3 regions of the Nocardioides endophyticus genome follow, and region 2 is predicted to be linked to each of the others. Evidence: predicted binding sites of a transcription regulator. Region 2 holds the regulator's gene; each other region holds the start of a gene.
What was found. The regulator LexA, encoded in region 2, represses DNA repair genes until DNA is damaged. The targets are predictions, from matches to a motif close to TCGAACANNTGTTCGA.
Positions count from the first base shown of each region.

Region 1 (2,265 bases), on a different contig from region 2:
GGACACTTCAGATCCCTATGTGGGCGGGGATCTGGGGTTTCAGGGCTCAGGCACCGAGCCAGTGGTTGCGGTTGGTGGGTCACCCAGGTAGTCGACGAAGACGCGGTCGGGGTCGCGGTCGGCCATGGCGCCCTCGAGCCAGCAGGGGCGCCATCGAGAACCAGATGGTGACGGCCTTCTCGTTGGGCAGGGTCGCGTAGGCGCGGCGCATCGCCGGCACACCACCTCAGCTGCCGGAGCCCGAGAGTCAGGCGGTGTCGACGGCCCAGCGGTGGCCTTCGGGGTTGTCCTCGAGCTGGCGGGCGCGTTCGGCCTCGGGCGTGGTGAGCTCGTTGTCGAGGCGGAAGCCCTGCACGGTGTGCGCGAAGTGCCGGGGGAGCGGGCGCGTCTGCAGGTGGAAGCGGGTGACGACGCCGGGGGAGCCGGGGCCGGAGTCCCGAGAAGCCCAGTAGAGATCGGAGTTCTCCGTGACGGAGTAACGCACGAGCTGGCCTTCCGCCGTGACCACGTCGACGGCCACGACGTACTCCGCCGCCCAGCCCCAGCCACGGGCGTTCCAGCCCTGGCCGCCTTGGAGCCGGAAGCCGCCGACGCCGGAATCCAACCGGCCCAGGACACCCGGGCCGGCGACACCAACGCCACGGCCCGCTCGGGTCACCGCCGGTGACGCGACAGACGGGTTATGGGGTCACCGCAGTCTGGGGTTGCGGTGGATGGTTGCGGCCTCGGTCGGCCTGCGGGCCCGCGCGGGTCGACCGTCGTGGCCACCGCCCGAAAACATGACAAAAACAGGGCAAATCAATCCACCCGAACACTCGAACATACATACGAATCGTGGTAGCCTGGAGGCATGGCTCGACGGAAGCGCTCCACCACTCTGATCGCCGGACCCCGGTCCCGCGACGAGTCGCTGCTGGCTGCCGCCGAGGTCACCCACCGCGCGAAGCGGCTCGCGGAGGCGCGTGAGTTCGACCTCGCCGCGCGGTGGGGCGAAGCCCACCCCGGCGACCAGGCCCCCGCACTGGCGTCGGCACCGGTGTACGAGGCGAACGTGTTGTTCGGGGACCGGCCCCTGGAGGTTGCCGGGTACGGCGCACCCACCGTCTCGGAGTTCGCGATCACCGAGTTCGCCACCGCGGTCGGGATGTCGTCGACCGGTGGGCGCAAGTTCCTCGGCGCCGCCCTGGAGACCAAGCACCGCCTCCCGCTGCTCTGGGCCCGGGTGATGGCCGGCGAGGTCCAGGTCTGGAAGGCCCGCCGAGTCACCGAGCACACCATCACCCTGCCCCCACACGCCGCCGCCCAGGTCGACACCCAGATCGCCCCCATCGCCCACCAGTGTTCCTTCGCGGAGATCGAGCGGGTCGCCAACAAGGCCGCCGCCGAAGCCGACGCCGACCAAGGCGAAGAAGACCGCGCCGAGACCGCCGCCGGGCAGTACCTCCGGATCGCGCTCGAGGACGCCGAACACAACCACGGCTACGTCCCCATCGAAGGCCTCCTCGACCTCGACGACGCCCTCGCCCTCGAAGCCGCCATCAAGACCAAGGCCTACGCCCTCCTCGAGCAGCACCCCGAGCTGAACCTCGACCTCGACGAGCGCCGCGCCAAAGCCCTCGGCCACCTCGCCGACCAAGCCCTCACCGGCGGTGATGGGGAGGGTGCCCGGGAGCTGGTCATCTACGCCCACCACGACACCCGCGAGGCCCACGGCATCATCAGCCTCGAAAGCACCGGCGGCCTCAGCAGCACCGGGTCCACCATCACCATCGAGCAGCTCGCCGACTGGTGCCACCACGCCAACACCAAGGTGTCGATCCGACCCGTCCTCGACCTCACCGAGAACCTCTCAACCGACCGGTACCAGCCGACCCCACGGCTACGCGAACAGGTCATCCTCACCTGCCTCACCTGCGTCTTCCCCGGCTGCGGCAAGACCGCGAGGCGTTGCGACCTCGACCACATCACCCCCTGGCACCACGGCGGGAAGACCGACTCCGCCAACCTGGCACCGCTGTGCCGGCTCCACCACCGCCTCAAGACCCACGGCAACTGGACCTACAAACGCCAGGACAAGACAACGTTCGTGTGGACCAGCCCCATGGGACGCGTCTACGTCAACGACCTCACCCACAAACGCCGACGAACACACTGACCCCCACCCCACCGACCATGCCGGTGGGGCCACAGTCATGTCCGGGCAAGGATCCCGCGGTGTCTTTGGGGCGGTGACCACCTATCCCGTCCCACCGGCCGCCTCAACCA
Region 1 is NZ_BAABKN010000004.1:138,267-140,531, forward strand. Features, by position in the region: gene ABEA33_RS01785 (hypothetical protein) at 248-658, opposite strand; gene ABEA33_RS01790 (HNH endonuclease signature motif containing protein) at 851-2,155, shown strand.
Region 1: a site for LexA is predicted at 816-831, ahead of ABEA33_RS01790 (HNH endonuclease signature motif containing protein). Genes of this name have one in related genera too.

Region 2 (2,265 bases):
CGCGAGGGGCGGAGCCACGTGGCTCCGCCCCTCGTCTTCCCCGGTCCGTCGAGCGGGGTCGAAGCGCTCGACGAAATCTGTGTGGCCTCGAGGCAGTCAGTCGACAGGAATGAGCAGGCGCTGGCCGGAGACGAGCATCCCGGAGTCGAGCGCGTTGAGCTTCGAGATGCGATCGATCATCGAGGCGACGTCGCCGTCGTCGGCGGCCGCTGCGGCGATGTCCCACAGGGTGTCGCCGGGGCCGACCATCACGACGGCGGACGGCTCGGGCGTGCCGGCCTTGTCGGTGGCGACGGAGCCCGCGGCCACCACGATGCCGACGGCAAGGACCGCCATCAGGGCCAGCATCACGACCACGACGCGGCCTCGCCGGGTGAGGCGGACCGTGCTGCGCGGGCGGGTGCTCGACTGGAACATCTGGTCGATCGTCATGGTGCTCATCGGTGGCTCCTGGGGAAGTGGTCTTCTCGGTAACACCATTTCTAGTGGCGGCCACCGACAGCCGGTCTCGGCCTGCCTGGACCATCATCTCGATCAGGTGTTCGATCGAACGTGTGTACGACGTTAGAGCACGTGTTCGAACGACGCAAGAGGTCGACCGAACAATTGTTCGATGGATCTTCGACGGCCGGTGCGCCGACACGCCCGTTCGAACAAATGTTTGAACCGAGCGGCCGCGATGGCTAGCGTGTGACCCATGGCCAAGAAGATGACGGTGCGCGAGCTGCCCGACGGGCCGCCCGATGCCACCGGGCTCACCCCGCGACAGCAGCGCGTCCTCGCGACGATCAAGGACTCGATCGAGATGCGCGGCTACCCGCCGAGCATGCGTGAGATCGGCGAGGCCGTCGGGCTGACCAGCTCCTCGAGCGTCGCCCACCAGCTGAAGACGCTGGAGGAGAAGGGCTTCCTCAAGCGTGACCCCAACCGTCCCCGGGCGCTCGAGGTGTTCCTGCCCGAGGTGATGGCCGCCCGACGTTCGCTCGGCACGGCCGACGACTCGTCGTACGACGAGACCGGCGTGGGCGACCAGGTGCCGTCGGCGGCGTACGTCCCGCTGATCGGCCGGATCGCCGCCGGTGGGCCGATCCTGGCGGAGGAGCGGTACGACGACGTCTTCCCGCTCCCGAAGCAGCTGGTGGGCGAGGGCGAGCTCTTCCTGCTCGAGGTTTCCGGCGACTCGATGGTCGAGGCGGCCATCTGCGACGGCGACTACGTGGTCATCCGCAAGGAGCAGACTGCGGAGAACGGGGACATCGTCGCGGCACTGCTCGACGGCGAGGCGACGGTCAAGACTCTGCAGCGCAAGGACGGAAAGGTGTGGCTCCTGCCGCACAACCCGAACTACGATCCCATTGACGGCACTGACGCGACCATCCTCGGGAAGGTGACTGCGGTGCTGCGGCGGGTCTGATCACCCGGGAATGACCTGATCGGACCCGGGGTTCATCAAGGGGGACATCCCCGATGGCACGGGAGGGCCGATGAAAGACGCTGGTGCTGTGACCACGGCACCTGCTCTTGCCCGCCAGCGGACGAAGACCCGCTGGGCTCGTGCTGCCCTCGAGCTGCTGCTCATCCTCGCGCTCTGGGTGTTCTACAGCCTGGCCCGGCTGCTCGCCGACACGAGCCTGCAGCCCGCGCTGGCCCGGGCCAACGACCTGCTCCACGTCGAGACCCTCCTGGGCATCCACTGGGAGGTTCCGCTCAACCAGCTCTTCACCGACCATCGCGTGCTCGGCCTTGCCGGCAGCTACTGGTACGCCTCGCTGCACTACGTCGTGACCGCGGCCGTGCTGATCTGGTTGTGGCGACTGGGCACCGACCGCTACGGGCCCGCTCGGCGGGCGCTCGTCATCGGCACGCTGCTCGGCCTCGCGGCGTACCTCGTGATGCCGACGGCGCCGCCGCGCTTCATCAGTGGATACGTCGACGTCCTCAGCCTGCACGCAGCCGACGGCTGGTGGGGCGCCGACGCGTCCGCACCGCGCGGACTGGGCGGGCTGACCAACGAGCTGGCCGCGTTCCCCTCTCTCCACGCCGGCTGGTCCCTGTGGGTGGCCCTGGCGCTGCAGGTCTACGCGACCCGCAGGTGGGTGCGCGTGCTCGGTTGGGCGTATGCCGTGGGCACCGCGATCGTGATCGTCGGGACCGGCAACCACTGGGTCATCGACGCTGTCGTCGGCTGGCTGGTGATTCTGGTCGGCTGGGCGGCCGCCCGGGCCGTCGGTCGCATCCCGCTGCCGCGACTGTGGCCACGCAGCG
Region 2 is NZ_BAABKN010000014.1:166,258-168,522, forward strand. Features, by position in the region: gene ABEA33_RS10985 (LysM peptidoglycan-binding domain-containing protein) at 97-441, opposite strand; gene lexA (transcriptional repressor LexA) at 698-1,414, shown strand; gene ABEA33_RS10995 (phosphatase PAP2 family protein) at 1,503-2,265, shown strand, end outside.

Region 3 (2,265 bases), on a different contig from region 2:
AGCATCTCGTCGATCGCTCCCTCGCGGACCTGCACCCGGTCCGACATCCCCGCGGCATCCGCGTTGTGCCGGGCGTAGTCGCACGCCACCGGGCTGAGGTCGACGCACACCAGCTGGCGATCGCTGTCGGCCACGGCGAGCAGACCGATCTGCCCGGCGCCCGAGCACAGCTCGAGCACGCTCCCCGGCGGCGCGGTCGGCAGGATCTCGCCCGCCCACGCTGACTGGGCGACGGTCCAGGGGCGCGGCTCGAGGACGCGGCCGTCGTACGCGATGCGGAGCGGGCCGAAGTCCATCTCCTCCGGCTCGGCGGTGACGCTGTTCATGGCCGCGCTGTACCCATCAACGACGTCGGCAAGCGCGAGCCCCGGTGGTTGAGGTGCGAGGAGCGCCAGCGACGAGCCTCGAAACCACGCCGACCTCAGAACACGTTGAGTGGCCGGAACTGGACGGACACCCGCGGCCCGGCGTGCGCCACCTTGGGGACGGCATGCTCCCACGTGCGCTGGCACGAGCCGCCCATCACCAGCAGGTCCCCGTGCCCCATCTCGATCGAGATCGACGGCCCGCCGATCCGCGGTCGCAGCGCGAGCCGGCGCGGATCGCCGAGAGAGACGATCGCGACCATCGTGTCCTGGGTCTTGCCGCGGCCGATGGTGTCGCCGTGCCAGGCCACGCTGTCGCGACCATCGCGGTAGTAGCAGCAGCCCGCGGTGACGAACGGCTCGCCGAGCTCGGGGCGGTAGTGCGCCGACAGCGCCCCACGCGCCCGCGCCAGGGCCGGATGGGGGAGCGGCTCGCCGACGCCGTACGTGTGCAGCAGACGGGGTACGGCGACCTCGCGGTCGTACATCTGGCGTCGCTCCGCGCGCCACGGCACGTCCTGCACCATGGCGGCGAAGACGTCATCCGCCTCGGGCAGCCACGCCGGACAGATGTCGACCCAGGCGCCACGCGTCAGCTCCCGGCGTACGACGCGGTCGAAGGTCGGGGCGTCGACGCTGGCAGTCCCGAAGCTGGGCGCCCCGAACAGCGAACCCTGGAAGTCCATGGAGCGAGACTACTTCGAATCGAACAAATGTTCTATGTAGCTGAGGTCGCGGCCCACCGACCTCGTCGGTCTCCACTGGGATGGCCTTCGCGAACGGCGTCGAACCGTTCGTCCTGACCTGGAGCGAATCGCAGGCCGCTCGTCAATTAGGATAGGCTTGCCTAATCACCTAGATAGAGGATGGCGGCATGTCCGAGACACCTACGGTGCCCGAAGGCGCCAGCAAGCCCGCGTACCTGCAGCGTTGGTGGAGTCGGCTGTGCGTCCTCACCCTGCTGCTCGGCACGCTGGGCTTTGTCACGGCGTCCCCGGCTTCGGCCGAGGAGATCGCCATCACCGAAGGCACCGTGACCTGGGGTCTCAAGCAGTCTTGGCGCACCTACATAGGCGAGGCCGGCACCACAGTCTCTGGCGGCGTCACGCGCGCGGTCGACGGTGCCTTCGTGTGGCCCGTTGAGTCCGGCGCCTACGACGACTCGACCAAGACCCTTGAGCTCGATCTCGGCGGCAGTGCCCACTTCGAGGCCCACGAGGGTGCGCTCGATCTGACGATCAGCGGGCTCAAGCTCGTCATTGATGGCGAGACTCAAGCGCTGTTCGGCAAGCTGCAGAGCAAGAACCTCGACACCGGTGCGATGGTCGACTACGGCTTGGTGCCGCTGGCCGACATCGACCTCGACAGCGGAGCGCCGACCGTCACCGGCGGCACGACGACGTGGACGCCGCTGACGTCCTATCTCGCACCGGAGGCAGCCAAGGCTTTCGCCGGCTTCTACGGCAGCGGGATCGCCATCGACCCGGTTTCCATGACCTACACCGGACCCGGCGGTAAGCCGGTCGTCACCAAGGAGAGCTGGGACGCCCCCGCGACCCTCGTGTACGAGGAGATCGGCACGGCGGCGCCCATCCAGAACGCCACGGCGATCATGCCCGACTCCGACCGCAACATCGTGCACGTTGCCACGAGCACAGATCTCCGGGCGTATGCCGCGGACACGATGGAGCCGCTCGGCGCCGCCGTGACCCCGGGCCAGAGCTCCTACCCGACACCGATCCTCGACGAGTACTCCGGCGCGGTCGTCGCCAACTCCGGCGGCAAGCTCAAGGCCTTCACCTGGAATACCGCGACGAATGCCTACGACGTCACGGTGATCAGCGAGACGCCGATGTACCAGTTCAGCTACGACCCGAACTCCGCTCTGACGTGGGGCTTC
Region 3 is NZ_BAABKN010000015.1:228,662-230,926, forward strand. Features, by position in the region: gene ABEA33_RS13610 (methyltransferase) at 1-326, opposite strand, end outside; gene ABEA33_RS13615 (alpha-ketoglutarate-dependent dioxygenase AlkB) at 422-1,051, opposite strand; gene ABEA33_RS13620 (HtaA domain-containing protein) at 1,240-2,265, shown strand, end outside.
Region 3: a site for LexA is predicted at 1,071-1,086, ahead of ABEA33_RS13615 (alpha-ketoglutarate-dependent dioxygenase AlkB). Genes of this name have one in related genera too.